4 regions of the Streptomyces sp. NPDC091412 genome follow, and region 4 is predicted to be linked to each of the others. Evidence: riboswitches for the same ligand, from Rfam matches in the RefSeq annotation. Region 4 holds a riboswitch; each other region holds the start of a gene.
What was found. Region 4 has a riboswitch for cobalamin ahead of ACIQMV_RS22365 (ABC transporter substrate-binding protein). Riboswitches for the same ligand answer to the same signal wherever they lie in the genome.
Positions count from the first base shown of each region.

Region 1: it holds a riboswitch for cobalamin, as region 4 does, so the genes downstream of both, ACIQMV_RS15275 ((2Fe-2S) ferredoxin domain-containing protein) here and ACIQMV_RS22365 (ABC transporter substrate-binding protein) in region 4, are expected to answer to the same signal.
Region 2: it holds a riboswitch for cobalamin, as region 4 does, so the genes downstream of both, ACIQMV_RS08280 (CbtB-domain containing protein) here and ACIQMV_RS22365 (ABC transporter substrate-binding protein) in region 4, are expected to answer to the same signal.
Region 3: it holds a riboswitch for cobalamin, as region 4 does, so the genes downstream of both, ACIQMV_RS14610 (prenyltransferase/squalene oxidase repeat-containing protein) here and ACIQMV_RS22365 (ABC transporter substrate-binding protein) in region 4, are expected to answer to the same signal.

Region 1 covers NZ_JBIVTV010000005.1:121,867-128,992, reverse strand. Annotated here, with positions in the region: gene ACIQMV_RS15280 (maleylpyruvate isomerase N-terminal domain-containing protein) at 1-380, opposite strand, end outside; cobalamin riboswitch at 615-738, shown strand; gene ACIQMV_RS15275 ((2Fe-2S) ferredoxin domain-containing protein) at 799-1,197, shown strand; gene ACIQMV_RS15270 (cobalamin-binding protein) at 1,283-2,203, opposite strand; partial or broken gene ACIQMV_RS15265 (acyl-CoA dehydrogenase family protein) at 2,235-2,411, shown strand; gene ACIQMV_RS15260 (enoyl-CoA hydratase/isomerase family protein) at 2,411-3,487, shown strand; gene ACIQMV_RS15255 (GNAT family N-acetyltransferase) at 3,727-4,332, shown strand; partial or broken gene ACIQMV_RS15250 (rhodanese-like domain-containing protein) at 4,310-4,423, opposite strand; gene ACIQMV_RS15245 (hypothetical protein) at 4,439-4,735, opposite strand; gene ACIQMV_RS15240 (CoA transferase subunit B) at 5,888-6,544, opposite strand; gene ACIQMV_RS15235 (CoA transferase subunit A) at 6,564-7,126, opposite strand, start outside.
Region 2 covers NZ_JBIVTV010000003.1:87,393-94,518, forward strand. Annotated here, with positions in the region: gene ACIQMV_RS08265 (PLP-dependent cysteine synthase family protein) at 1-1,026, shown strand, start outside; gene ACIQMV_RS08270 (MFS transporter) at 1,023-2,279, shown strand; gene ACIQMV_RS08275 (aminotransferase class V-fold PLP-dependent enzyme) at 2,307-3,419, opposite strand; cobalamin riboswitch at 3,625-3,766, shown strand; gene ACIQMV_RS08280 (CbtB-domain containing protein) at 3,803-4,021, shown strand; gene ACIQMV_RS08285 (CbtA family protein) at 4,043-4,816, shown strand; gene ACIQMV_RS08290 (histidine phosphatase family protein) at 4,873-5,445, opposite strand; gene ACIQMV_RS08295 (DeoR/GlpR family DNA-binding transcription regulator) at 5,442-6,218, opposite strand; gene ACIQMV_RS08300 (MFS transporter) at 6,308-7,126, shown strand, end outside.
Region 3 covers NZ_JBIVTV010000004.1:745,726-752,851, forward strand. Annotated here, with positions in the region: gene ACIQMV_RS14600 (CbiQ family ECF transporter T component) at 1-504, opposite strand, end outside; gene ACIQMV_RS14605 (SCO2322 family protein) at 497-1,141, opposite strand; gene ACIQMV_RS14610 (prenyltransferase/squalene oxidase repeat-containing protein) at 1,138-2,331, opposite strand; cobalamin riboswitch at 2,441-2,569, opposite strand; TPP riboswitch at 2,695-2,870, shown strand; gene ACIQMV_RS14615 (TetR family transcriptional regulator) at 2,870-3,493, opposite strand; gene ACIQMV_RS14620 (glycosyltransferase family 4 protein) at 3,712-5,157, shown strand; gene ACIQMV_RS14625 (class I SAM-dependent methyltransferase) at 5,151-5,894, shown strand; gene ACIQMV_RS14630 (prenyltransferase) at 5,891-6,964, shown strand; gene ACIQMV_RS14635 (hypothetical protein) at 7,018-7,126, opposite strand, start outside.
Region 4 covers NZ_JBIVTV010000009.1:64,084-71,209, forward strand. Annotated here, with positions in the region: gene ACIQMV_RS22360 (ABC transporter permease) at 1-546, opposite strand, end outside; gene ACIQMV_RS22365 (ABC transporter substrate-binding protein) at 567-2,150, opposite strand; cobalamin riboswitch at 2,281-2,412, opposite strand; gene ACIQMV_RS22370 (FAD-dependent oxidoreductase) at 2,539-3,924, opposite strand; gene ACIQMV_RS22375 (TetR/AcrR family transcriptional regulator C-terminal domain-containing protein) at 3,997-4,647, shown strand; gene ACIQMV_RS22380 (alpha/beta hydrolase) at 4,818-5,798, opposite strand; gene ACIQMV_RS22385 (FAD binding domain-containing protein) at 6,220-6,939, shown strand.

The DNA.
Region 1 (7,126 bases), on a different contig from region 4:
CGCATGTGTTCCGCGAAGAAGGGGACCTTCACGGAACGGCCGGTCCACATCACCTCGGTGTCCGGGGAGAGGTCCTGCGCGGCGGCCGCGGCGATCTCGGTGAGCTGTTCACAGTTGGTCATGAACGCCGCCCAGAGCTCGGCGTCCGACATCCGCCGGTAGGGAGCCTCGCGCTCGAAGCTCCTGGTCGCCACCGGTGTGCCCGCGAGGAACGCTCGCAGTACCCGGGCCAGTTCCTCGGCGTTCCCCGTCTGGTGGGCCAGGACGTCACGCACCGTCCACGCCTCGCACCACGTGCCGTCGTCGGGCCTTCGGCCCTGTACGGCGTGGACGAAGGGAGCCAGCTCGGGCAGCGTGTCGTCGACCTTGGACGGGATCACGGGCCATGGGTATCCCGGTCGAGCCGTCCGTCAAACCGGCGAGCGTCCGATCGGAGGCATGACGCCCCGCCGCGAGCCGACATGCCCTCGCTGCGGATGGCCCCTGTGCTCGAACCGCGTCGGCGGACGCCGCACGGTCTGGTGCCCGCAGTGCCAGCAATGAGCGAAGTGACCGTTGTCCAGTGAGCGAACGGCAATGGGATGATGGTCGGCGACATAAGGCGACGGCGGTCCGAGGAAGCCGGTGTGAATCCGGCGCGGTCCCGCCACTGTGACCGGTGAGCGAGTTCCGGAAGGCCACTGCCCCCGCCCGGGGTGGGAAGGCGGGACGAGTGACGACCCGGGAGCCAGGAGACTCACGCGGTCGCCTCCTCGATCGACACCGGGGCGGATCTCCCCGGGAGGGGAGTGGTGCGACGTGCCCGAAAAGCCGACGGACGAGGCGCCGGACGGTGCCGTGGCGGGGAGCGGTTCGGTGCCGTGCCGGGTCGTCGTGTGCCGGGACTGCTGCTGCGGCAGCCCCAAGGTGACCGGGGTCGATCACGCGGCGCAGACCGCGCGGCTGCGTGCGGAGGTGCCGGTGCGCATCTCCGACTGCCTCGACGTGTGCGAGCAGGCGAACGTCATCGTGGTCCAGCCGTCCGCCGCGGGCCGGACCGCCGGTGCGCGACCGGTCTGGCTCGGGCTCGTCAACGACGAGGACGCGACCGAGGACATCGTCGCCTGGGTACGCGCCGGCGGCCCGGGAGTGGCTCCCCTGCCGGACATCCTCGACCTTTACGCCATCACGCCGCCACGGCGTCCCACGGACTCCTGAGGCCCGCACGGGCGGGGAGGGCCGCACGGGCGGGGAGGGCCGCACACGCAGGGAGGCCCGCACGGGCGAGGAGGCCGACCCATCGTCACCGGCCGGGGAACGGACGGGCCTCGGCCGGTGTGACCGACTCGCCGGCCGATACGCCGTGCAGGATCTGGGCGAGCACCTCCGCCCCGCGTACCACCCGTGGCCCCGGCCGGTTGAAGTAGGACGGTCCGTCCAGTACCCAGACGCGGCCGGACCGAACGGCGGGCAGATCCGTCCAGCCGGGCAGCCTGGTGAGCAACTCGGCTTCCCGCAGGGTGCGTTCAGGCGGGAAGCCGCACGGCAGGACGAGGACCACGTCCGGCTGTGCGACGCGTACCGCCTCCCAGGTCACCGGCTTGGTGTGCTCGCCGGGCGCGCCGAGGAGGGGCTCGCCCCCGGCGGTGGTGATCTGCTCGGGCACCCAGTGTCCGGCGGGCCACAGAGGGTCGAGCCACTCGATCGCCACGACCCGGGGCCGGCCGAGGCCGGCGACCGCGCCGCGGACCCGGTCGAGGCGGTCCCGCAGCTCGGCCCGGCGCCGCAGTGCGCGCTCACGGACGCCGAGCAGGTCGCCGACGGTGACCAGGCAGTCCAGTACGTCGTCGAGCGTGCGCGGCTCCAGGCTGAGGACCCGGGTGCCGGCGTCGAGCAGCCGCACGGTCCGGCTGACCTTCTCGTACGACACCGCGCACACGTCGCACAGGTCCTGGGTGAGCACCACGTCGGGGTGCAGGGCGGCCAGAGCCTCGGTGTCCAGGGTGTACAGCGACGAGCCGGAGTGCGCCGAGCCGCCGACGGCGTCGGAGATCTCCCGGCTGGTGAGCGCGTCCTGGTCCAGGTCGGTCCTGGTCACCACGGGCACCGAGGCGACCTCGCACGGCGGCCAGTCGCACTCGTGGGTGCGGCCGGCCAACTGCTCCGACAGCCCGAGTTCGGCGACGATGTCGGTCGCGGCGGGCAGCAGGGAGACGATGCGCATACCTCGACTGTAGGAGGCTCCAGGACCGCGGACCGGCACCGGGTACTCCGTCGCCGAGCGGGCGCTCCAACTGCACGGGGGCCACGGCTACCTCGGCGAGTACGGCCTTGAGAGGATCGTCCGTGACCTGCGCGTTCAGCAGAACCTGGAAGGAACCAACGAGATCATGCGTGTCAGCGTGGCCCGCGGCCTGACGGAGGCGTTCTGATGACCGCCGCCGAGGAACCCGTTCTGTTCCACACCGACGGACGGGCCGCCCACATCACCCTCAACCGGCCGAAGGCCCTCAACGCCCTCACCCACGAGATGGTGCGCCGTATCGACGAGGCGCTGACGGCCTGGGAGCACGACCCGGCCGTGGAGACCGTCGTCGTCACCGGCGCGGGGGAGCGCGGTCTGTGCGCGGGCGGTGACATCCGCGCCATCCACGACGACGTCCGCGAGGGGGACGGCACCGCCTCGGCCGCCTTCTGGCGCGACGAGTACCGCCTCAACGCCCGTATCGCCCGCTATCCGAAGCCGTACGTCGCCGTCATGGACGGCATCGTGATGGGAGGCGGCGTCGGCGTCTCGGCGCACGGCAGCGTCCGGATCGTCACCGAGCGCTCGCGGATCGCGATGCCGGAGACCGGCATCGGCTTCGTCCCCGACGTCGGCGGTACCCATCTGCTGGCCCTCGCCCCGGGGGAGCTGGGCACCCATCTCGCGCTGACCGGTGCGCAGATAGGCGCCGGCGACGCCGTGCTCTGCGGGCTCGCCGACCATTACGTGCCGTCGGCGGCCCTGCCGGCCCTCGTCGACGACCTCGCCGGCACGCCCGTACGGGAGGTGCTGGCGCGCCATGCCCGACCGCTGCCGCAAGGGGAGTTGGAGGCCCACAGGGAATGGACCGACCCCTGCTACGCCGCCGGGACGGTCGAGGACATCCTGAGCCGGTTGTTCGACCACGGCGGGCCCGCCGCCAAGGAGGCGGCCGAAACCCTGCTCACCAGGTCACCGACCGCCGTGAAGGTCACCCTGGCCGCCGTGCGCCGCGCCCGCCGTCTCGGATCGCTGGAACCGGTCCTCGACCAGGAGTACCGCGTCTCCTGCGCCGCCCTGAGCAGCCCCGACCTGGTGGAGGGCATTCGTGCCCAGGTCATCGACAAGGACCGCGACCCGCGCTGGTCCCCCGGGACCCTCGCCGAGGTGACCGACGCCGACGTGAATCGCTTCTTCGCCCCGCTCGGCGACCGCGAACTGGGCCTCGCCGGCCCCGGCACCACCACGCAGTCGGCCGGGTGAGCAGGACCGTCGCGTCCACCGGACTCGGGCACATGGGCGCCTCACCCCTGGCGTGCTGTCGTGCCCGGTCCGGGCCAGGCCGTGCACCAGCGGGTGGGGCGCTGCCGAGGCCCGGCTCTCGGCACCGGGGATGGTCCCCGGACGCGCCCGCCCCCTCGATGGCCTATAGGAGATGACCGGCGAGCGCTCGTCGTCGCCGCCGGGAAAAGAGCTTGGCTCGGCTTGTGGGGACTTGAAGAATGACGGCCATGCAGACTCGACGGGCATGCCCTGACGACGCAGCGGGGGTCGCTGGTGTCTACGTGCGTTCCTGGCAGGTGGCGTTCGCCGGGCTGGTACCCCAGGTCTGTCTCGACGCCATGGAGCCAAACCGCGAAGAGTCCAAGTGGAAGGCGCGCATCGCGGCGGCGCGGTGGCCGTCGTCAGGAGTGCTCGTAGCCGAGACCGAGGCGGGAATCGTCGGATTCGCAGGTTTCGGCCCGTCCGAGGAGAACCCCGTCGTCGCGGAAATCGGCATGCTCTACGCGCTGCCCGAAGTCTGGGGAACGGGGATCGGGAAGCAGTTGATGTCGGCCACGTTGATGACCTTCGAAAAGGCCGACTACACGCAAGCGACCTTGTGGGTCCTGGAGGACAACGAACGCGCCCGGCGCTTCTATGAAGCTGCCGGCTGGCACGCGGACGGCGCAGCCGTGGAAGACACCACGGGTGGGGCCTCTCTGAACAAGTTGCGCTACCGCCGCGCTCTTGGCCGGCCCCCTCACCGTCTCTTCCGGGACGGGGTGGAGCCGAACGGCCCTTCGCGTCGCCGGCAAGGGGGGCTCAGCAGTCGCAGGCGCCCGTGACCGGGGCGGTCAGGGGGTCGGCGTCGCGGCGCTCCTGGCCCTGCCAGGTCTCGTAGGCGAAGCCCTCGCGCACCCAGTACTCGAATCCGCCCTCCCTGGTCAGGGGTTACTGGTCTGCGGGGCGACGCAGCGAGCGCCTCTGAAGCAGGCCGCCCAGGATGACCAACGCCATGGCGAGGACGAAGAGCGTATCCAGCACGATCTCCGAATCCACTGCCGCCTTGAAGGACATGATCGTCGCCAGGCCTGCGGCCAGCGACACCGTCCCATACCCCCACAGGTCCGGCCGAACGACGCGGCCTCGCAGCCACGGCGCCAGCCAACCGGTGGCCAACGCTAGGACGCCGGCGACAGCCAACAGGCCAAAGCCCACCGCAGCCGCACCAACAAGGAACCAGTCCACGTCCCACACCCCCATTCGCGTGTCCCATCACGCGCGCCTGATCATCGCACGAAATCGCAGCCGAGTGCGGGCAGTTGCCTGTGAGGGCCACTGGGCCGTCCCTGGGCCGTCCGAGGTCAGCCGACGCCGACCGACAACGACAGAAACCCACGGCATCTGAGCTGCTCAGAGCCGTGGGTTTCTTCAGGCCCGCTGGTCAGCGGAAGGGTTGATCAGTAGACCGGCTACTGACCGCAGTTGCCGGCGCTTGCCGCGCCCATCGAGACTCCGCCGTCCTCACGTTATGGCGACCCCGGCAGCGCAGGATGACGGAGTACTCCACGGGCTGGCACGTGGACAGCTCCTGATGCGGCTTCGTTGGCCCGTCAATGGTCCGGATCTTGGTTTCTCTCATCCGCCAGTGAGGGCGAGAACTCCGGGCCCAGCCGCAGCCGAAGGGGGATGGCGAGACACCTTCGTGTGTCTGAGGCCCTGTGGTGCGGCAGGAAGGATGACTCAATAAGAGGCGCCTCCGGCGCGTGCCGGTACCACATGGCACAGGTTGCAACGGCCGTCCAGCGGTGTCCAGCCGGTCCAGGCAATGAGTGAAGTTGCAGGTCAGGGCTGGTCCCGGAGGAGACGACGAAGCTCCGCCGGAGCTGTGGGCGGGGCTTCGTCACGCAAGGGGCTACGACGACGGGCCGCGTCCGGTGCGGCCTCCGCTGCGCACTCGAGCTTTCTTCGCGGCGCGGCGTGCCGCTGAGGATTATTGACGCTGTGGACGAGGTGAGCCGGCCGGCCGGTTGCCGACCGTGTCGTGCCCGGCCCCGGTGGACCGGGGCCGGGCCTGTTGTCGTGGCTTTCGCAGCCCCGGCTGGTCGGTCCACGGTCCACGGTCCACGTAGCCGGGATGGCCTTCGACGTACGGTGTTCCAGTCCTGGAGATCGAAGACCGCCGCGGTCGGTGTGGCAGAAGGCGCGGGAGAGGGGCTGCCGGCACGTCCTTGCCTTCGCCTGCCGACTCTCCGAAGCAGGAGCGGGGCGAGTACGGCCGAGTCGGCATGAGTCACGTCGACGCTCTCCGCGATCGCCGTCACCCGGTGGCGTTCCTCTTCGCCAGGGTCCTCCCATGGCGTTCACCCGCGCGGCTGTCTCAACTGCCGGTGGGACGGCTCAGGCGATGCTCAACTCGCCGACGCCGGCATCGAGCACCGCGGGTTCGGTCTTGGCTCGGACCTCCTCGACGGTGACGTCCGGGGCGAGCTCGACCAGGCGTAGGCCGTCGGCGGTGACGTCCAGGACGCACAGGTCGGTGATGATCCGCTGGACGACTCCCTTGCCGGTGAGGGGCAGGGAGCACTCCTCGACGATCTTGAAGCTGCCGTCCCGGGCCACGTGCTCCATCAGGACGACGACCTTCTTGGCGCCGTGCACCAGGTCCATCGCCCCGCCCATGCCCTTGACCATCTTCCCGGGGATCATCCAGTTGGCGATGTCGCCGGTGGCGGAGACCTGCATTGCGCCGAGGACGGCCGCGTCGATCTTGCCGCCGCGGATCATCCCGAAGGACGTCGCGGAGTCGCAGAAGCTCGCGCCGCGGCGCACGGTCACGGTCTCCTTGCCAGCGTTGACAAGGTCGGGGTCGACCTCGTCCTCGGTCGGGTAGCGGCCGGTGCCAAGGATGCCGTTCTCCGACTGCAGCACCAGCTCCACGTCCTCGGGCACGTGGTTCGGGATGAGGGTCGGGAGCCCGATGCCGAGGTTGACGTAGTCGCCGTCCTTGAGCTCCCGGGCCGCGCGTGCGGCCATCTGCTCACGCGTCCAGCTCATATGCGTGCACCTTCCTCGCTCATGCCCGTACCGTCCTCTTCTCGATCCGCTTCTCGGCGGCCTGCTTCGGGGTGAGAGCGACGACCCGGTGGACGTAGACGCCGGGGACGTGGACCTCGTTGGGGTCGATGTCGCCCGGTTCGACCAGGTGCTCGGCCTCGGCGATCGTGATCCGGCCGCACATCGCCGCGAGCGGGTTGAAATTGCGGGCCGCGTCCTTGAAGACGAGGTTGCCGTGCCGGTCGCCCTTCCAGGCCCGCACCAGCCCGAAGTCGGCCACGATGGCACGCTCGAGCACGTGGTCGAGACCGTCGAAGGTCTCCACCGTCTTGGCCGGGGAGGTCACCTCGACGGTGCCGTCGGCGGCGTACTTCCAGGGGATGCCGCCCTCGGCGACCTGGGTGCCCACACCGGTGCGGGTGTAGAACGCCGCGATGCCGGAACCGCCGGCGCGCATCCGCTCCGCGAGCGTGCCCTGCGGGGTCAGCTCCACCTCCAGCTCCCCGGCGAGGTACTGCCGGGCGAACTCCTTGTTCTCCCCGACGTACGAGGCCACCACCCGGCGCAGACGGCCCGCGCCGA
Region 2 (7,126 bases), on a different contig from region 4:
GGCGAGCCCTTCACCGCCGCCGGGCGCGGCTTCTGGGCCAAGCTCGAAGGCCACAACCCCGGCGGCATCAAGGACCGCACCGCCCTGCACATGGTCCGAGCCGCCCGCGAACGCGGCCGGCTGCTGCCCGGCGCCCGGATCGTGGAGTCGACCTCCGGCACCCTCGGTCTCGGGCTGGCCCTCGCGGGCGCCACCTTCGGCCACCCCGTCACCGTCGTCACCGACCCGGCGATCGAACCACTGATGACCGGCCTGCTCACGGCGTACGGCTCCGAAGTCGACGTCGTCACCACCCCGCACCCGGTCGGCGGCTGGCAGGAGGCCCGCCGCCACCGGGTCGAGGAACTGCTCGCCGCCCACCCGGACGCGTGGTGCCCCGACCAGTACGACAACCCCGACAACGTCGCCGCCTACGCCCCGCTCGCCCACGAACTCGTCGCCCAGCTCGGCCGTATCGACAGCCTCGTCGTCTCCGTCGGCACCGGCGGCCACTCCGCCGGCATCGGCTCCGTCCTGCGCGGCTTCTTCCCGGGGCTGCGCGTGGCCGGGGTGGACACCACCGGCTCGACGATCTTCGGGCAGCCCGCCGCGCCCCGCCTGATGCGCGGACTCGGCTCCAGCATCCACCCCCGCAACGTCGCCTACGACCTGTTCGACGAGGTGCACTGGGTCGCCGCCCCCGAGGCGGTGTGGGCGGCGCGCCTCCTGGCCCGCGACCACTACGCCACCGGCGGCTGGAGCGTCGGCGCCGTCGCTCTCGTCGCCCGCTGGCTGGCCCGCACCCTGCCCGCCGAGGAACGGATCGTCGCGGTCTTCCCCGACGGCCCGCAACGCTATGTCGGCACCGTCTTCGACGACGCGTACTGCCGGGAGCACGGCCTCCTCGGACACCTGCCCGCCGACGACCCGGAAGAGATCGGTGATCCGGGCGAACGGACCGTGTCCCGCTGGACCCGCTGCACCCGTGTCGTCGACCCGCTCGCCGTCGGCGGCGGTGCGCCGGAACTCGCGAGGGCCGGGCGATGACGGACCTGTGGCGGCAGACCCGCTCCTTCCCGCCCGCCGTAAGGCTGTTGATGGCCAACCAGTTCGCCATCAACCTCGCCTTCTACATGCTCATGCCCTACCTCGCCGCCCACCTGTCCGATGGACTCGGCCTCGCCGCCTGGGCCGTCGGGCTCGTGCTGGGCGTGCGCAACTTCTCCCAGCAGGGCATGTTCCTCATCGGCGGCACGCTCGCCGACCGCCTCGGCTACAAAACCCCGATCATGGCCGGCTGCCTGCTGCGCACCGCCGGTTTCGGCCTGCTCGGCTGGGTCGACAACCTCCCCGCCCTGATCGCGGCCTCCGCCGCCACCGGCTTCGCCGGCGCCCTGTTCAACCCCGCCGTCCGCGCCTACCTCGCCGTCGAGGCGGGCGAACGGCGCGTGGACGCCTTCGCCGCCTTCAACGTCTTCTACCAGGCGGGCATGCTGCTCGGCCCACTCGTCGGGCTCGCCCTGCTCGCCGCCGACTTCCGCCTCGTGTGCACGACCGCCGCCGGCATCTTCGCCGTACTCACCGTGCTGCAGTGGCGCGCCCTGCCCGCCCGGCGCGGTCACGCGGCGGACGCGGCCCGGCAGGAGAGCGTGCTCGCGCAGTGGCGGACGGTCGTGTCCAACCGCCCCTTCCTGCTCTTCGCCACCGCCATGATCGGCTCCTACGTGCTCACCTTCCAGGTGTACCTGGCCCTCCCGCTGGCGGCGGCCGACGCCCTGGGGGCGAACGGCACGGCGGTCACCAGCGGGCTCTTCATCGTCTCCGCCGCGGTGGCCGTCGTCGGCCAGCTGCGCCTGACCGGCTGGGCCAAGCAGCGGTGGCGACCCAGTCAGGCGCTGGTGCGGGGACTGGCCGTGATAGGGCTGGCCTTCCTGCCGCTCGCGCTCGCCCCGCGCGGCTCCTCGGGGGCCGCGCTGGTCGCGCTGGTGACCGCGGTGGTCCTGCTCGCGGTGGGTTCCGCCGTGGTCTACCCGTTCGAGATGGACACCGTCGTCGCCCTGTCGGGCAACCGTCTGGTCGCCACCTACTACGGGCTCTACAACACCGTCTCCGGCCTGGGCATCACCCTGGGCAACCTCGTCACCGGCGCGCTGTGGGACTTCGCCCAGCGGCACCATGCCCTCTGGGTGACCTGGACGGCCCTGACCGCCACCGGACTCGTCTGCGCCGCCTCGGTCGCGGCGCTCGCCCGGGCCGGCCGGCTCACCACCCAGGCGGAGCCCGAGCCCGCCCCCGCCTGACGGAAAGGAGGTCGCCGACCCGCGGGGTCAACTCCCCAGTGACGACAGTGCGGTGGCGACCCGTTCGGCTGCCTCCGGCGGGGTCGAGGCGTGCGGGGACAGCCTGAGCGAGTCGGTGCGCACGGTCGCGGTGACGCCTTCGGTGTGCAGCGCCTTGGCGACGAGGGACGGATCGTGGTCCGGCAGGGTGAAGGAGAGGACGCCCGCGCGCCGCGCCGGGTCGGCGGGGGAGAGGACGCGGCCGCCGCACGCCGCGACGACCTCGGTGAGTTCGGCGATCCGTGTGGCGACCGCGGCTTCGATCGCGGCGACGGTGTGCCGCTCGACGAGGTCCAGCGCGGCCGCGAACGCGGCGGCCGTCACCGGGCTCAGATTGGTGATCGACCACCGTCCTGCGTCCGGGGCGGGCGGGTGCTCGGCTCCGTCGAAGAGGCCGACGTCCTCGACGCCCGTCCAGCCGGTGAGGACCGGCTCCAGGGATTCCAGGGCGCGGTCGGACAGCGTGGCGAAGCCGGTCGACCATCCGGCGCGCAGCCATTTCTGGCCGCCCGCGACCACCACGTCGGCGGCGTCCCAGGGCAGGGCAGCGACCCCGAACGCCTGGATGGCGTCCACGATCAGCAGCCGGTCGGGCCCGATCGCCTCACGCAGCGCCGCCAGGTCGGCACGGAACCCGGTGCGGAAGTCCACGGCGCTGACCGACACGGCCACGACGTCGTCGGTCAGCACGGAGCGGACCAGATCGGGGGTGACTCCGGAGCCGGGTACGGGGTCGATCCAGCGCGGCGTGGCCCGGCCCAGGTCCGCGGAGCGGCGCCACGGGTAGTGGTTGGCGGGGAAGTCGGAGCGTGGCGCGAGGACCACGCCCTCCCTGATGCCGAGCGCGGCGTGGAACAGACCGGTGGACGCGTTCGGGAGGAGCACCGTGTGCCGGGCGTCGGTGCCGGCGAGGCGGGCGGCCGTGTCCCGCGCCGTCTCCTCCGCGCGCATCAGGGCGTCCACGGTGGTGTGGTCGGCGCGGGCGGACGCCTCCAGGGCGCGCGCGGTGGCGGTGACGGCGTCGCGGGAGGGCGGCCCGAAGCGTGCGAAGTCCAGGTACCCGGCGGGTGTGTCGAAGTGGGCGGCGTACGACGTGAGCACGGGGCTCGTCCCTCCGGGGTGATGCGTGCGGATCGAGTGGCGCGGCGGGCGGTGGAGCAGAGCTCGCTCGCGCATCCTGCCACAGCGCCGGAGCGTCCGATTCACGGCCGCCGGGGCCCCGCCGCCCTGATGGTGAGGTGATCCGTGAGCAGGTGGAGGCGGCCCGGTGGAGAAGATCACGTCCGGGGTCGCGGTCTTGGCCGGGCGCGCGGCACGCGATACCGTCTGTGCGATATCGACGACGGCACGACGGAAGCCGGTGGGAATCCGGCACGGTCGCGCCACTGTATGCGAACGCCCTCGGGGTGTTCGTGAGTCAGACCCGTGGCTGTCGTCCTGTGCACCACCGAGATGGGACGCGAACTCCCAGAGGAGGTTCTGCCATGGCGCAGACCGTCGCTCAGCCGACCGCCACCCCCGCCGTTCCCGCCACGCTGCCGCTGAAGGCGATAGCTCCCTGGGCGGTCTTCTTCGGCGTTCTCATGCTGGTCCTGCTCTACTTCGTCGGCGCCGAGCAGGGCGCCACCTCCGTGTTCAGCGGCACGGACGTCCACGAGTGGGTGCACGACGCCCGCCACCTGCTCGGCTTCCCCTGCCACTGAGGCGAGGGTCACCGCACGCTCATGAACTCCGCAACCGTAAGAAACCTCCTGGTACGGGGCATGCTCGCCGGCCTTGCCGCCGGCGTGCTCGCCCTGGTCGTCGCCTACTTCCTCGGGGAGCCGTTCGTCGACAAGGCGATCGGCCTCGAGGAGGTGCACGCACATTCCCATTCCCACTCCCACTCCCATGACGAGGTGGAAGTCGTCTCCCGTTCCCTCCAGTCCACGGCCGGTCTCGCCACCGGCGTCCTGGTCTACGGGGTCGCCTTCGGCGGCATCGCCGCGCTCGCCTTCTGCTTCGCGCTGGGCCGCGTGGGCCGCTTCTCCCCGCGGGCGACCGCGCTGCTGCTGTCCGGCTGCGCGCTGCTGGCGGTGTACGTCGTGCCGTTCCTGAAGTACCCGGCCAACCCGCCCGCGGTCGGCCAGGGGGACACCATCGGCAAGCGCACGACCCTGTACTTCCTGATGATGCTGCTCAGCGTCCTCCTCGCGATCGCCGCCACCATCCTGGGCAAGCGCCTCGCGCCCGCGCTGGGCACGTGGTACGCGACGGTGGCCGCGGTGGCCGCCTTCGCCCTGGTGATCGGTCTGGCGTACGCCTTCCTGCCCACCGTCAACGAGGTGCCGGCGGACTTCCCGGCCACCCTGCTGTGGCGGTTCCGGCTCTCCGCCCTGGCCACGCAGGCCGTCCTGTGGGGCGGATTCGGGCTGCTCTTCGGCGAGTTGGCCGGGCGACTGCTGAATCCCCGGCCGGCGACGGCCACGACCGGGCGCGCGGTTCCGGCCGCGCACTGACCCCTTCGGCACACGACAGGGCCCTTCGGAACCGTCCGGGGGCCCTCTCGCGTTCCTCAGGGCGCCGCCAGCGGCTGTCCGAGCCGCAGATTCCAGCGGCCGGCCCGTCCACTGAACTCCGTTGCCGTCAACGGAGGTACGTCCAGCCGCCAGAAGCCGGACGCGGGCAGGCCCAGTACATGGACGACCGCGGCCCGTACGACCTCCGGCTCGACCACCGCGAGCGTACGGCCGTCGGTGTCCCGTGCGCTGTCCAGCCAGTGCCCGACCCGCTCGCACACGTCCCGCACCGACTCCCCGCCGTGCGGCGCGCAGTCGGGGTCGGCGAGCCAGCGGCCCACCGCCTCCGGCTCGGCGGCCATCACCTCCTCCAGGGTCCGGCCCCGCCAGCGGCCCGCGTCCAGACCGGCCAACTCCCCTACTTTCACGCCGTCGAGGCCGAGCGCCGACGCCGTCTCCCGGCAGCGCGCGCTCGGGGACAGGAGCACGCGGGCGGCCGCGGGCAGCGACCCGGCGGCCGAACGGGCCCTGGCCGTCCCGCCGTCGTCGATCGAGTCGCCGTCGTCGAACCGGGCCTGCCGCAGCGACGGGCTCGTCGCGGGCGAGACGAGAGTGACTCGGCTGGTCAACTGCACTCCTGCCGTGCGGTGTTGACGGCGGTGCCCGCGGCGCGGATCGCCTCGACCTCGCCGGGCGGCGCGGAATCGTCGGTGACGAGGGTGTGCAGCCGCGAGACCGGTGCGACGAAGGCGTGCGCCGTACGGGACAGTTTGGTGCCGTCGGCCACGGCGAGCACGCGCCGGGCGGAGTCGATCGCGGCCCGCTTCACCGCCGCGTCGTCCAAGTCGTATGCGGTCAGGCCCTGTTGTGCGGTCAGCCCGCAGCAGCCGATGACGGCGGTGTCGAAGCGCAGAGCCGCCAGCGAGGCCAGTGTCAGGGGTCCGGTGAGGGCCCCCTCGCCCGGACGTGGCCGGCCGCCGGGCACGAGGAGGGTGGTCTGCCCGGGGCTGTCGGCGAGCGCGTCGACGGCCTGGAGCGACAGCGGCATCACGGTCACCCGCCGGCCGCGCAGTGCCCTGGCCACTTCCAGGCAGGTGGTGCCGCTGTCGAGGACGACCGTCTCCCCGTCGGCGATCAGCGCGGCCGCGTCCGCGGCGATGCGCTGCTTGATCCGCGTGCCCTCCTGCGCGCGCAGGGGGAAGGGGGGCTCCTCGCCGCGCAGCAGCAGGGTCCGGGCGCCGCCCCGGAAGCGTTCCAGCACACCTTGGGCGGCCAGGGTCTCCAGGTCGCGGCGGATGGTCATCTCCGAGGCCCCGGTGAGTTCGGCCAACTGGCCGACGCCGAGGCTGCCCGCCTCGCGCACTGCGTCCGTGATCTGCCTCAGACGGCCCGTGTTCCCCATGCGCCGATTGAACACCATGCTCCAGTAAACAGGAACACTGTGAGAACCGGCGCTTTTCAAACAAGGTTCATGTTCGATACGTTCGCTCCATGGAGCGAACACTTCGCGCGGCGCGTCTGGCGACCTTCACGTACTTCATCCTCAACGGGACCCTGCTGGGGATGTGGATCGTGCAGATCCCGCCCATCGAGCACCGCGTCGGCGTCAGCCACGCCGTCCTGGGCGGCTTCCTGCTCCTGCTCGGGGCGGGCGCCTTCGTGGGGATGCAGCTGGCCGGCCCGGTCGCCGACCGCCTCGGCACCCGGATCGTCGTGCCCGCCTCCGGTGTCCTGTGCAGTGCCGCCCTCGTGCTGCCCGGACTGGCCTCCGAGCCGTGGATGCTCGCCGGAGCCCTGATCGTGCTCGGGTTCGGCAACGGCTGCCTGGACGTGAGTATGAACGCCCACGCCGTCCAGGTCGAGAAGGCGTACGGACGCCCGGTGATGTCCGCGTTCCACGCCACGTTCTCCGTCGGCGGCGTGGTGGCCGCCCTCGCGGGTGCCGCCGTCGCGAGCGCGGGCTGGACCCCGGCGGCGACGCTCGGCACGGCGGCCGTACTGGGAGTGGTGGTCGCCGTGTGCGCCGCCCCGGGCCTGCTGCCCACCGCCGCGGGACCGGCCGCGGAGGCCGGGACCGAGTTCGGTGGACCCGCCGGGCAGACGGCCCCGGCTCGTACCCGTATCTGGATCCTGGCCGTCCTCGCGCTGATGGTCATGCTGTGCGAGGGGGTCGCCAACGACTGGAGCGTGCTGCACCTGCGGACCGTCCTCGGCGCCTCCGACAGCACGGCGGCCTTCGCCTACGGCGCGTTCGCCGCGACGATGACCATCGGCCGCCTGCTCGCCGACCGTATCTCGGCCCGCTTCGGT
Region 3 (7,126 bases), on a different contig from region 4:
CAGGGCGCCGGGCAGGGACTTCAGCAGGCGGGCGGGCGCGGCGAGGGCGTTCGCGGCGCCGACGCAGACCAGCAGCGTGGCCAGCTTCAGCCCGTCGTACAGGGCGAAGACGACCGCCTCGGCCGTGACCCGGCCGCCCAGGCGGATGCCCTGCGCCCAGTGCGGCAGGGGGACTTCGGGAAGGGAGACGATCACGTGCGAGCCGGGAATGGGCGAGCCGAGCACGACGGCGAAGACGAGGCGGATGACGAGGACGGCGAGGGCGAGCCGGACGAAGGCAGTGTAGGACCGGGCGGACGGCGTGTTGGGGCGGCAGCTCACCACGACGTAGCCGGAGACCGCCAGCAGCAGGCCGAGCAGCAGGGGATTGGTGGTGCGGGTGGCCGCGGTGCCCAGGGCCAGCGCCCACAGCCACCAGGCGCCCGCGTGGACGCCGGCGGGGCCGCGGGCGGGTGCGCCGCCGGAGCGGCCCGCCCGCCCGCGGTCCCGCACGGCGTCACGCATCCCTGCGCCGCCGCGCCTGCCAGACCGCCGCCGCGCCCAGTACGACCACCGCGGCACCACCGGCGAGGAGACCCACCGAGGGGCCCTCCTCGCGCGGCTCGTCCGCGGCGGGCTGCTCGCTCCCGCCCGCCGTCACCTGCTCGCCGCAGCCCTTCCGCGGATAGCCGGAGATGGCGCACAGCAGGGCGTTGGCGTCGTACCGCAGCGGTTTCGCGACGGCCGCCAGGGCCTCGGCCGTGGTCGCGTCGGACGGCACCCGGGCGCACGCCGTGCGCGGCGCCGGCGGGGTCTCGCCGGCCGGGGCGTCCGCCTGGACGCCGAAGTCGAGGACGAGCGCCACCCGCTTGCTGCCCTTCTCGGCGGGCGTCTTCGCGCAGATGGCCTCGAAGTCGGCCGTCCCGCGCGGCTTGCTCGCGTCCTGGGAGTCCTCACTCACCGCGAAGCGGAGGCCCTGGACGTCGCCGTCGGAGGGACGCGCGGTCGACGGGCCCTCGGTGGCGTACGTCCACTTCCCGCCGTCGCGGTCCCAGAAGGACCAGTACCGGTAGCCGGTGGCCTGCGCCTGACCGGCACCGGCCACCAGCAGGAGCGCGGCCGCGAGCAGCGGTGCGCACAGCGCCCGGAGCCGGCGGGTCACGACTGGCCCTGCTTCTTCCGGCCGCTCAGCAGGAACCCGATGCCGACGCCCGCGACGAGGAAGACGCCGACGGTCCACCAGACGCCGAAGGGGGAGTCACTCTTCGCGGCCTGGGGGGCCGGTCCGGTCGCGTTGAGCCGCTCGACCAGGTCGACACCGCCGAAGTCACGCGGGTCGGCGCCGGCCGCGCGGGCCGCGAAGACGAGCTGGGCGTAGGCGGCGGGACCGCTCTGCTTGGCCCACGCCTCGGAGTTCTTCTCCAGCCACTTCAGCGGCTTCTGCGCCTGCGCGGGCCCGCTCTGCGCGGCCAGGGCGACGACTGCGTCGGCGGTGTTGCCGAAGTCGGGCTGGTCGGTGGAACCGGGGAGGGAGGAGGTGAGGTGACCGTCCTTGGCGACGGCCTGCGCGAGGTACGAGGCGCCGTTGGCCGCGGCCCGGTCCGGGCCGGGCTTGCCCGAGTCCTCGCAACGGGCCTCGGCGCCCTTGGCGTTGCCCTTGGGGGCCATGCCCTGCCCGAGCGCGGCGACGACGGCGGCCGCCGTGGCGTCCGCGTTGGCGGCGAGCTCGCCCTTCTTGTCCGGCTGGTAGGCGAAGGCGCCGGCCCCGTCGCCGGAGCACGGCAGGGCGAAGGTCAGCAGGGCGTCGTAGGGGGACTTGCCGTCCTTGACCACACTCTCCGGCTTCTGCCCGACGGCGGCGAGCGCGCCGATCACGACCGAGGTCGAGTTGGTGTCGCTGGGCCCGCCGGGCGTGTACCCCCAGCCGCCGTCCTTGTTCTGCACGGACTTCAGCCAGGACACCGCCTTGCCGGTGACCGTGTCGTGGCCGCCGAGCGCGGCGAGGGCCTGCACGGCGGCGGCGGTGCTGTTGGTGTCGACCATCAGCTTGGCGTCGCAGGCCTTTCCCGGCTCGGCGCGGAAGGGCGCGAAGGAACCGTCGGCGCACTGCTGTCCGGTCAGCCAGTCCACGGCCTTGGCGGCGGGCCGCACCTCCACCGTGTGCTGCGCGAGCAGCGCCAGGGACTGGCGCCAGACGCCGTCGTACTGGGGGTCGGTCGTGCCGTAGAGCCCGGCCGGAAGAGCCGGCGACGACGGGGACGGGCCGGCGGACGTGTCTGCGACGGCGGGGGCCGCGCTGCCGATCACGGCGACGGCGGCGGCCAGGGCCGCGGCGCTGCGGCGGAAGTTCATGATCGGCGGGTGCCTCTCCCTGCGGGGAGCCGGACAGCACGGGACACCCCGGCGGCTCGGCTCCGTATACCTCGACGGTGCGATGCGCCGGCGGACTGCCGACACGCATGAGCCGGTCACGTCCCGTCCCGGGCATTCCGGCTCGCCGCCCTCGCGGGACGGCTCACGGCTGCGGGTCAGCGCCGGATTTCCACCGGCTTCCCCCCGAACGGGTGTGATGACGACCCGGTCACTCTACCGGCCTACCGGAAAGGCCCCGAGGGGTGGCCGATGCCCGTCTCGTCCGGCGCGGGAGAAACCGAAAAAATCTTCGGATTGGGGGGTTCCATCCGGTACGGGTGGATTTATTCTGTAAGTGGCCTACGAGGCGAGTGAGGGAGTTCGACCGGAGTAGCCGACTTTGGCGAGACGCTACGGCATCCGCTGGGGCCGACGTCGACGGTCGGGCTGAGAGGCCGGAAGGTAGCAGTCGGACCTGAAGGCGACCCCCATTACCTGATCCGGGTAATACCGGCGAAGGGAACCCGTCTCGTAGGTCCTATTCGTGCGCCACGGCGGGCATGGTCAGGTCGATCAGACGGCACGCCGTCCCTATGTCGGCCTTCGCCTGGGCGAGGGAGGCGCGGCCCGAGAGCCAGGTGATCAGGGCCGACAGCCAGGTGTGCTCGATCACGCGGACCACGGAGAGCTGCTCGGCGGTGGGCTCCTCCAGGCCCATGGCGTCCAGGATGATCGCGGTGGTCTGACGGGAGACCTGGTCGACCTCCGGGCTCACGCTGCGGTCCGCGAAGGTCAGCGCGCGGACCATCGCGTCCGCGAGGTGGGGGTCGCGCTGGAGGGCGCCGAAGGCGCGCATCAGGGTCTCCGCCACCCGCTCGGCGGCGCTCTCGCCGGCCGGCGGGTTCTTGCGCAGCGTGCCGTGCAGGCGCTCCAACTGGTCCTGCATCGTGGCGACGAGCAGGTGCACCTTGGACGGGAAGTACCGGTAGAGCGTGCCCAGCGCCACCTGCGAGGACTCCGCGACCTCCCGCATCTGCACGGCGTCGAAGCCGCCCCGGGCGGCCAGTTGCGCGCTCGCGTGCAGGATGCGGCGGCGACGGGCCTCCTGCCGCTCGGTGAGGGGCGGTGAGGCCGGCCGGGAGGTACTGGCTCGCGCAGGCATGGATCCCGTTCCGTGACAGTCGGTGAGGCAGAGGCCGGCAGGGGGACCGGACCGCGGGCGGTGGCGCGGGCCGTGGTGCGAATCACCCGATCCGCTGCTCACAGCGTGGCTACCTGCCGGTAGATTCGGAGCCTCCTGAACGATCAAGTCTGAAACTTGTTCTAGATTAGCGTCCCGACGTAATCTCGCGGGACAGTGCAGTCAGAAGGGGGGCCGGAGTGACCGCTGAGCCCAGTCAGGCGGGGTCCCCGGCGGACCTGGCGGCGGACGGCGAGCGACCGCTCGGCATAGCGCTCCTCACCTACAAGGGGAACCCGTTCTGCGGCGGCCAGGGCGTCTACGTCCGCCACCTCTCGCGCGAACTGGCCCGCCTCGGCCACCGGGTCGAGGTGATCGCCGCCCAGCCCTACCCCATCCTCGACACCCCCGACACCCTCGGTGGGATCGCCGGCGACGGCCACGACGGCCGGCTGCGCCTGACCGAGCTGCCGAGCCTGGACCTCTACCGGCAGCCGGACCCCTTCCGCACCCCGAAGCGCGACGAGTACCGCGACTGGATCGACGCGCTGGAGGTCGCCACCATGTGGGCCGGCGGCTTCCCCGAGCCGCTGACCTTCTCGCTGCGCGCCCGCCGCCATCTGCGCGCCCGGCGCGGGGAGTTCGACATCGTCCACGACAACCAGACCCTGGGATACGGGCTGCTGGGGGACGTCGGCGCGCCACTGGTCACCACCATCCACCACCCCATCACCGTGGACCGGAAGCTGGAGCTGGACGCCGCCGAGGGATGGCAGCGGCGCTGGTCCGTACGCCGCTGGTACGCCTTCACCCGCATGCAGAAGCGCGTCGCGCGCCGGCTGCCCTCCGTGCTCACCGTCTCCGGCACCTCCCGCCAGGAGATCGTCGACCACCTCGGCGTGCGCGGGGACCGCGTCCACGTCGTGCACATCGGCGCCGACACCGACCTGTTCTCACCCGACCCGGCCGTGCGGCAGGTGCCCGGCCGGATCGTGACCACCTCCAGCGCGGACGTGCCGCTCAAGGGGCTGGTGTTCCTCGTCGAGGCGCTGGCGAAGGTGCGTGCCGAGCACCCCGCCGCGCACCTCGTCGTCGTCGGCAAGCGGCCCGAGCAGGGCCCGGTCGCGCAGGCGGTCGAACGCTACGGCCTCGAAGGCGCCGTCGAGTTCGTCAAGGGGATCTCGGACGCCGAACTGGTCGGCCTGGTCCGCTCGGCCGAGGTCGCCTGCGTGCCGTCGCTGTACGAGGGCTTCTCCCTGCCGGCGGCCGAGGCCATGGCCACGGGCACTCCGCTGGTCGCCACGACCGGGGGCGCCGTCCCCGAGGTCGCCGGCCGCGACGGCGAGACGTGCCTGGCCGTGCCGCCGGGCGACGCCGGGGCGCTGGCCACGGCGCTCGGCCGGCTGCTGGGAGACCCGGAGCTGCGCCTCCGGCTGGGCCGGGCCGGGCGCGAGCGGGTCCTGCGGCACTTCACCTGGGCCCGCGCCGCCGAGGGAACCGTGGCCCGGTACCGCGAGGCCCTCGACCGCTCCCGTGCGGGCACCTCCGTCGGCCGGAGCGCGGGCACCCCGGGCGCCGGCCCCGCGCGGACCGGCACCACCACGATCGACGCCGACCTCAACCGAGAAAGCAGGGCCACGTGCTGACCGTCGACTTCTCCCGGTTCCCGCTCGCCCCGGGCGACCGCGTGCTGGACCTCGGATGCGGTGCCGGCCGGCACGCGTTCGAGTGCTACCGGCGTGGGGCCCGGGTCGTGGCGCTGGACCGCAACGGCGAGGAGATCCGCGAGGTCGCCAAGTGGTTCGCGGCGATGAAGGAGGCCGGGGAGGCGCCGCAAGGGGCGACCGCGACGGCCATGGAGGGCGACGCGCTGGCGCTGCCCTTCCCCGACGACTCCTTCGACGTCGTCATCATCTCCGAGGTGATGGAGCACATCCCCGACGACAAGGGCGTCCTCGCCGAGATGGTCCGGGTGCTCCGGCCGGGCGGGCGGATCGCGGTCACCGTGCCGCGCTACGGTCCCGAGAAGGTCTGCTGGGCCCTGTCCGACGCCTACCACGAGGTGGAGGGCGGCCACATCCGCATCTACAAGGCCGACGAACTCCTCGCCAGAATGCGCGAGGCGGGCCTGAAGCCCTACGGCACCCATCACGCGCACGCGCTGCACTCGCCGTACTGGTGGCTGAAGTGCGCGTTCGGCGTCGACAACGACCAGGTGCTGCCGGTGCGGGCGTACCACAAGCTGCTGGTCTGGGACATCATGAAGAAACCGCTGGCCACCCGGGTGGCCGAGCAGGCGCTGAACCCGCTGATCGGCAAGAGCTTCGTGGCGTACGCGACCAAGCCGCGGCTGCCCGCCACGGCCGGGGGCGCCGAAGCGTGACGACTCCCCGGACAGAACACCTCGTCCTGCCCGGAGTCCTCACCGCCGGGCAGGCCGCCGCGACCGTACGCGGCATACTCGCCGTCCAGCGGGAGGACGGGGCGATCCCGTGGTTCCGCGGTCACCACCTCGACCCGTGGGACCACGTCGAGGCGGCGATGGCGCTGGACGCGGCCGGCGAGCACGAGGCCGCCGAGCGTGCCTACGCGTGGCTGGCCCGCCACCAGCTCCAGGACGGCTCCTGGTACGCGGCCTACGCCGACGGGGCGCACGACGACGTCACCGACCGCCGCCGGGAGACCAACTTCGTCGCCTACACGGCCGTAGGGGTCTGGCACCACTACCTCTCGACGGGCGACGACGCCTTCCTGGACCGCATGTGGCCCGTCGTGTACGCGGCGATCGAGTTCGTGCTGCGGCTCCAGCAGCCCGGCGGGCAGATCGGCTGGAAGCGGGAGGACGACGGCACGGACACCGCGGACGCGCTGCTGACCGGGTGCTCCTCGGTCCACCACGCCCTGTGCTGTGCGCTGGCGATCGCGGAGCAGCGTGAAGAGCCGCAACCGGACTGGGAGTTGGCGGTCGGCACGCTCCGGCACGCGATCCGCGCGCACCCGGAGCGGTTCCTGGACAAGGACCGCTACTCCATGGACTGGTACTACCCGGTGCTGGGCGGCGCGCTGACCGGCGCGGAGGCGAAGGCGCGCATAACGGAGGGCTGGGACCGCTTCGTGGTGCCCGGACTCGGGGTGCGCTGCGTCGTCCCCAACCCGTGGGTGACGGGCGGGGAGTCGGCCGAACTCGCCCTGACCCTGTGGGCGGTGGGCGAATCCGACCACGCCCTGGCCGTGCTCCAGTCCATCCAGCACCTGCGCGACCCGGACACCGGCCTGTACTGGACGGGCTACGTCTTCGAGGACGACGCCGTGTGGCCCCGCGAACTGACCACGTGGACCGCCGGATCCCTCCTCCTCGCGGTGGCCGCGCTCGGCGGCCACGAGGCCACCTGCACGGTCTTCGCGGCGGGCGACCGCCTGCCGCGGGGCCTCGACACGGACTGCTGCGGCTGACGCCGTTCGTCAGCCCGCGCCCGCCCGGCCCGGTTTGGAACGGTGCGCCGCCGTCAGTGCCGGTGCATCCGGTTGGCGACGGCATGGCCGACGAAGAGGTACACCACGGCGGCCAGACCGTAGCCGGCGATCACGCGGGCCCAGGGCCTGTCGAAGGTGAAG
Region 4 (7,126 bases):
CTGCCCTGGGGTGACCTGTTCGCTTGCGGTGTCGGTGAGCCCGCCGGCCGGGAGCACGCCCAGTTGGAGGGCGAACAGCCAGATCGCCAGCAGGGCGAGCCAGAAGACCGGTGCCGCCTCCAAGGAGTAGGCGAGTGACGTGACGACCCGGTCGAGCAGGGATCCCGGCCGGCGCGCGGCGAGGACGCCGAGCACGGTGCCCGCCAGCACGGCCGTCGCGAAGGCGACCGCGCACAGCAGCGCGGACCACACAAGACGCTCCCCGATGACCTGGGTGACCGGCTGCCGCATCACGCTCGACTCGCCGAGGTCGCCGGAGAGGGCGGAGGTCAGCCAGTGCCACCAGCGCGAGGTGAACGGCTGGTCCACGCCCAGGTTGGCGCGCAGCCGGTCGAGGGTCTGTCCGTCGGCACGGAGGGCCGCCGTACCCGCGTACGCCTTGACCGGGTCGAAGGGGGAGACGGCGGCGATGGCGAACACGCCGAAGGTGACGACGAGGAGGACGGGGGCGGCGAACAGCAGCCGCCGCCCCACCAGACGCGCCATCGCCGCCCAGAGCGGGGAGGTCACTTCTTCGGCTGCCAGTCCTGGAGGTTCCACCACGGGCCGCTGGCGAAGCCGTGCTCGTGCGGCTCGACCTGCGTGGTCAGGCCGTCCCAGTGGTCGGCCAGCACATAGAGGTGGTCGATGTGGGTGAGGAAGGTGTAACCGGGGTCCTTCACGAGTTCGCGCTGCACCGTGTCGTACGCGGCCCGGCGGGTGTCGGTGTCCTGGCTGCGGCGGCCGGTGTCGAGGGCCTTGTCCACGGCCGGGTTGGCGAAGTGGCCCATGTTGTTGAAGCCGTCGCCGGCCAGGGAGGAGTGCAGCAGGGTGAACAGGCCGAAGTCGGGGTCGCCGCTGCTGTCGAGTCCGGCGAGGACGGCGTCGCTCTTCATCCGCGGCTCGATCACCTCCCAGGTGGCGCTCTCCACCTTCACCTCGATGCCCGCCTTCTTGGCGTCGGAGGCGTAGGCGAGGGCGTGGTCCTGGCGGACCTTGTCGCCGGAGGGGTAGAGGAGCGTGAAGGAGGCCCGCAGACCGTTCTTCGCGCGGATGCCACCGCTGCCGGCCTTCCAACCCGCCTGATCCAGCGTCCGCTTGGCCTTCGCCAGGTCCTGCGGTCGCTCGATGCCCGCGGCGAACCAGGGGTCGTCGCTCGGCAGCGGTCCGTAGGCAGGGCGCCCTGCCCCGTCGAGGATCTTGTCCACCATGGCCTCGCGGTCCACGGCGGCGTCCAGCGCCTGGCGGATCGCCCGGTCGCCGGTGACCCTGTTCTGCTGGGGGAGGGTGACGGCCCGGAAGTCGTAGGACTTCGCGTCGTACGTCGTCTTCGCCGTGTCGCCCTTGAACGTGGCGGCCAGGTTGGGCGGCAGGACCGCGCCGTCGAGGTCGCCCGAGCGCAGCCGGGTGGCGCGCACGTCGTCGTCCTTGACGATCGCGATCGTCACCTTCTTCACCTTCGGCTCGCCGCCCCAGTAGCCGGGGTTGGCCTTGAAGGTGAGCTTCTCGCCCTTGCTCCAGCCGGTGAGGACGTACGGTCCGGTGCCGACCGGCCTGGTGTTGAAGGAGCCGGTGTTGGGGTTCTGGCCCCCGGCGATGTGCTGGGGGACGATGGGCAGGACCGTGCGCCCCGCGAACGGCGCGTAGGGGTACTTGAGCGTGAAGACGACCTTGCCGTCGCGGTCGGCCCGCACCTCCTTGATGGCGTCCAGCTCGCTCCGGGCGGTGTTGTTGGTCTTCGCGTCGAGGATCGTCCGATAGGTGAAGACCACATCGGCGGCGGTCAGCGGCTTGCCGTCGCTGAACTTCACGCCGTCGCGCAGGGCGTAGGTGTAGGTGAGCCCGCCGTCGCCGACCTGGGGCAGTGAACTCGCCAGTGCCGGCCTCAGCTTCATGTCGGCGTCCCGGGCGAGCAGACCGTCGAAGATCTTGGAGTTGCCGTCCTTGCCGTAGCCGAGAAGAGGACTGAGGGTGTCCGGCTCGGAGGCCACGCCGACCACGACGGAGTCGGAAGCACTCTCGCTGCTCGCACCGCCCCCCGGGGCCGAGCAAGCGGCGGCTCCCACGAGTGTCGCCACCGCTGCGGCTGCCCGTATCCGTCGGACGGTCATGAACCCTCACATCCTTAATGCTGACCAAATGCTTTTGCATAGTAGTCGCAATAGAGCCTCCGGTCACCCGGGGGTCGGATGTGTGAGTTCGTCCCAACTGTCCGGCTGACCAGGAGTTTCGCGGGTGCGGAGGCGCGGAGGCGCGGAGGCAGGTGGGCGCGGCCATCGCTTCCCAGGCCCTCCTCGGGCCCAGTGCGTAGGACGGCGGTCGTTCCCGCTCACCGGTGCGGGGCAGTCCCGGATTCCCACCGGGTTCCCTCTTGCGACGCGTCCCGCGTGGCGGGCGGGGCGAACCAGCTGCGCGGGCCGGCCTGGGGTCTTCCCGGATCGCGGCCGATCATGTCCAGTATTCGGATGGCGAGCCCGGACAGGCGTCCGGTCCTGCTCGCTACGGGATCCGGTGCGCGCCCTCGGCCCCCACGCGCCCCGCGTACTCCGCCAGCCCCTGCGTGGTCTCTCCCGCCCAGCCCACGTAGCCGTCCGGGCGGATGAGGAACACCCCCGCGCCGTACCCCTGGTGCGCCGTGTCCCCGTCCGTCGTCAGCAGGGTCCAGTGCGGACCCCGGAACGCGTCGAACAGCCGGATCCCGCCCACCGTCCCGTCCGGCGCACGGTCGCCCGCCCGCACGGGGCCCGGGGACCGGCGGGTTTCCTCCGTGAGGGAGGAGGCCCGGTAGCCGAGGCCGAGTTGGCGGGTCGCCCCGCCGCGGCGGGTCTCGCCGCGGTGAACGCTCGTCGACAGCGCGAGCATGTCGGCGGCGCTCGGGCGCCGTTCCTCCTCGTAGGTGCCGAGGAGGGAGTCGGGCACCCCGTCCCGCAGCACCGCGCCCAGCTTCCAGCCCAGGTTGCAGGCGTCCTGCACGCTGGTGTTGAGGCCCTGGCCGCCGGCCGGCGAGTGGATGTGCGCGGCGTCCCCGGCGAGGAAGACCCGGCCCTCGCGGAAGCGGTCCGCCAGGGCCGCCCGCGGGCGGAAGTCCGAGGCCCACCGCACCTCGGTCACGTCCTGCGGGGCGAGATGCGAACGGGCGGCGACGACCTGGCGCATGCCGTCGAGGGACAGGTCCACCACGGTGCCTTCCGGGAACCCGGCCACGACCTGGAAGTCCTCCGTACCCGCGAGCGGGCAGATCGCCATGAAGCCGTCGCCCTCTCCGCCGGCCGGGAAGATGTGCCAGTTGTCGCGGTCCAGACCGGTGATGCGGACGTCAGCCACCAGCATCGGGCTCGGATCGACCGTCTCGCCCGTCATGCCGATGCCCAGCGCCCGGCGCACCGTCGAGCGGCCCCCGTCGGCGGCGACCACGTACCTCGCCGTCAGAGCGGCGCCGGAGACGAAACGCACGGTCACCCCGGCCTCGTCCTGAGCGAGACCGACGACCTCCCGGCCGAAGACGACCCGCCCGCCCAGCTCCTCCAGCCGTGCCAGCAGGATCCGCTGCGTGCGCCACTGCGGCACCATCCACCCTTCCGCGTACGGCGAGTCCTCGGTCGCTTGCACCGGTTCGAACATCCGGTGTTCGCCCGTCCGCCGCCCGTTCTGCCAGATCATCCCGACCGGATAGGTGCCGCCGGCCGCGCGGATCGCGTCCAGGACGCCGAGGTCGTCGAAGACCTCCAGGGTGCGCGGCTGGATCCCCTTGCCCCGCGAGCCGGGAAACAGCCCGTCGGCCCGCTCGACGACGAGCGCGTCCACCCCTCGCCGGGCCAGATCGATACCGAGGGTCAGTCCGCTGGGGCCCGCGCCCACGATCAGTACGTCCACCTGTGCGGTCATGTGCCGATGCTCCTTAACGCCGTTAAGTTCGGTCTGTCAGACGATGGACTTAACGCCGTTAAACTGTCAAGCGTGAACTCGGAACCACGCCTGCCTCTCGACCGCAAGCGGGTCGCGGACGCCGCCCTGGCCCTCCTGAACGAGGTGGGCCTGGCGGGCCTGACGCTGAGCGCCATCGGCCGCGAGCTGGGCGTCAAGGCACCCGCCCTGTACTGGCACTTCAAGGACAAGCAGGCCCTGCTCGACGAGATGGCCACGGAGATGTACCGCCGGATGATCGCGGGGACCCCTCTCGACCCCGCGGACACCTGGCAGGAACGGCTGCGCAAGTCGAACCACGGTCTGCGCGAGGCGCTGCGCGGCTACCGCGACGGCGCGAAGGTCTTCAGCGGCTCACGTTTCACCGGCATGGAGCACGCCGAGCAGATGGAGGACAACCTGCGTCTGTTCACGGCCGCCGGCTTCACGCTCGCCCAGGCGGTGCGCGCGACTACGACCACGTATCTCTACACGCTCGGCTTCGTCACCGAGGAGCAGGGCGTCGAGCCGCTGCCCGACGAACGGCGCGAGGGCTTCGACATCGGGGAACGCGCCCGGATGATGGCCGACTTCCCGCTGTCCGCCGCCGCGGGCGTGGAGATCTTCGCGGACTACGAGCAGCACTTCGCGGAGGGACTGGAACTCGTGATCGACGGCATCGCCACGCGGTACGGAATCGAGTGAGGACGCGGCCCGCAGGACGGTGAGTCGCCGGCGGCGCGGTCACGTGCGGGCCGCGGCCCGCGGGACGCCGGGTCCCGACTTCCGCGGTTCGGGACGTGGCGACGTCGCCCCGCTCCTCACCCGCGCCGGAACCCACGCCGACCGGAGCCAGGGCTCCCAAGGGACAGGCGCTAAGCCGTTCCGGGGGTGTCAGCCGTTCCGAGGGCTTCGCGCAGGAACATGACGGCCTGGTCGATGGCCGCTCGGGTGGCCTTGGACCGGCTGAGCGAGTTGAGCATCATGAAGTCGTGCACCGTGCCGTCGTAGCGCACCGTGGTGACCGGGACGCCGGCGGCACGCAGCTTGGCGGCATACGCCTCGCCCTCGTCGCGCAGCACGTCGGCCTCGTCGACGACCAGCAGGGCGGGGGGCAGACCGGTGAGCTGCTCGGGGGTCGCGCGGTTGGGGGACGCGGTGATCTCCGCGCGCTGTTCCGGGTCGGTGGTGTAGGCGTCCCAGAACCACTCCATCAGCTTGCGGCTGAGGTAGTAGCCGGTGGCGAACTGGTCGTAGGAGTCGGTGTCCATCGCCGCGTCGGTGACCGGGTAGTACATCGACTGGTGCACGAACCTGACGTCGCCGCGCTCCTTGGCCATCAGGGCGAGCGCCGCCGTCATGTTCCCACCGACCGACTCGCCGGCCACCGCCATGCGCCGGGCGTCCAGCCCCATGGACTCTCCCTCACGCGTGATCCACTGCGCCGCGGCGTAGCCCTGTTCGATGGCCACGGGGTAGCGCGCCTCCGGGGAGGGCGTGTACTCCACGAAGGCCACGGCGGTACGGGCGCCGACCGCCAACTCCCGCACCAGCCGGTCGTGGGTGCCGGCGTTGCCCAGCACCCAGCCGCCGCCGTGCATGTACACCACGACGGGCAGCGTCCCGGTGACGCCCTGCGGCTTGACGATGCGCACCCGTACGTCGCCCACAGCGGCCGGTACGGTGATCCACTCCTCGTCGACCGGGAGTTTGTCGACCGGCGCGGCCTGAAGGTCGTCGAGGACCCTGCGTGCTTGGGCGGGTTCCATCTCGTACAGGAAGGGGTGCTTCGAGGTCGCGTCGGCGAGTTCCTGCGCCGGGCGCTCCAGGACGATTGAGGCGGACTGAGCAGCCATGGCAATGCTCCTTGGCGATGCTGGGAAGCGCATGCTGAGACGCGCGTGCCGAGCGGCGTAGGGCGCCCGGCCGGCAGGCGGCGGTGCCACTGAACACCCGGGCCCTGGGAAATGAGTCCTTGTCCAAGGTTCAAGGCCCTCGTTCAAGCCCTACGAGCCGATGTGCCCATCGTAAGCGCACATCGTGTGCCCATCGAGTTCGCGGCGAACGGCCGGCGCCGGGAGATCGGGCCGATCAGATCGGTCGGGCCGGTGAGAGTCGGGCGGGACGCGCGACGCGGCGCCGCTGCCGGCGCACGCGTGCTCGTGTGAGCCCTGTGCGCGCCCCCGCCCGGTCGACAAAACTGCCTGCCGACGGGCAGGGAGCTGTGGCACTGCCCGCCGCCTTCGTCCGGCGTCCCAGGAAGGCAGGTCGGTCGCTGTGCTGTTGCGTCTGCCCACGTCCGTGTCCGAAGCACGGGAGTGCCTGGCCGAGGGGGCCGTCCCGATCGGCGGGGCGACCCTCGTCTGGGCCACCTGGCAGCGCGACGGATTCCCCGAACTGGCCATGTCCCTGCGCGAATTGCCGGAGGCCAACGTCGTGGGGCGGCGGACCCTGGGCGGCGCCGTGGTCCTGAACCTGATCGACGAGCGGGTTCCCGGCGTGCTGCGGCTGGCGGCCGCCACGGTGGGCACCGGTGCCGTGCGGCGGACGGCGACGGTCGGCGGCAACCTCGTCGGCAGTACGCTGCGCTGCCTGCTGCCCGCCGCGCTCGTCCTGGACGCCCGCGCGATGGTGCTGGAGCCCGAAGGCGTCCGTGAGGCCGATCTGTCCGAGGTGGTGGCCAAGCGGCCCGTCCTGCTCAGCCTCCGTTGGCGCGAGCCGGTCGCCTGCGCCTACCGCAAGCTGGACGGCGAGGCGGGCGGACCGCCGCCCCTCGTGGTCGCCTCGGCGGTGCATGCCGACGACGACGGCGACCGGCTGAGGGTCGCCGTCCGCGATGGCTATGACGTGCTCAGCGGAAGTGCCCTGCGCGCCACCGACGTGGATGAGGTCCTGAGCGGGTTGCGCGGGACGGCCCTCGGTGAGCTGCCCGCCGCCACGTGGGAAGTCGTCCGCTCACAGATCGCCGGCCTGCTGGGCGGGCGTGGCGCGCACTGAGTGACTGAGTAGGCGGCTCGCGCCTGGCCCCGGCCGTCCGGCGGGGCCAGGCGCACCTCCACGTCCGTCCCGGGGCGGACGGGCCCGGTGCTTCACCGTCCCCTTCTCCCACCGCGCGCTCCCACCGCGCCCTGTCGTCGGTCTCGCCTGTGGATGTTCATGGGCGGCTCGACGCACGTCAGATACC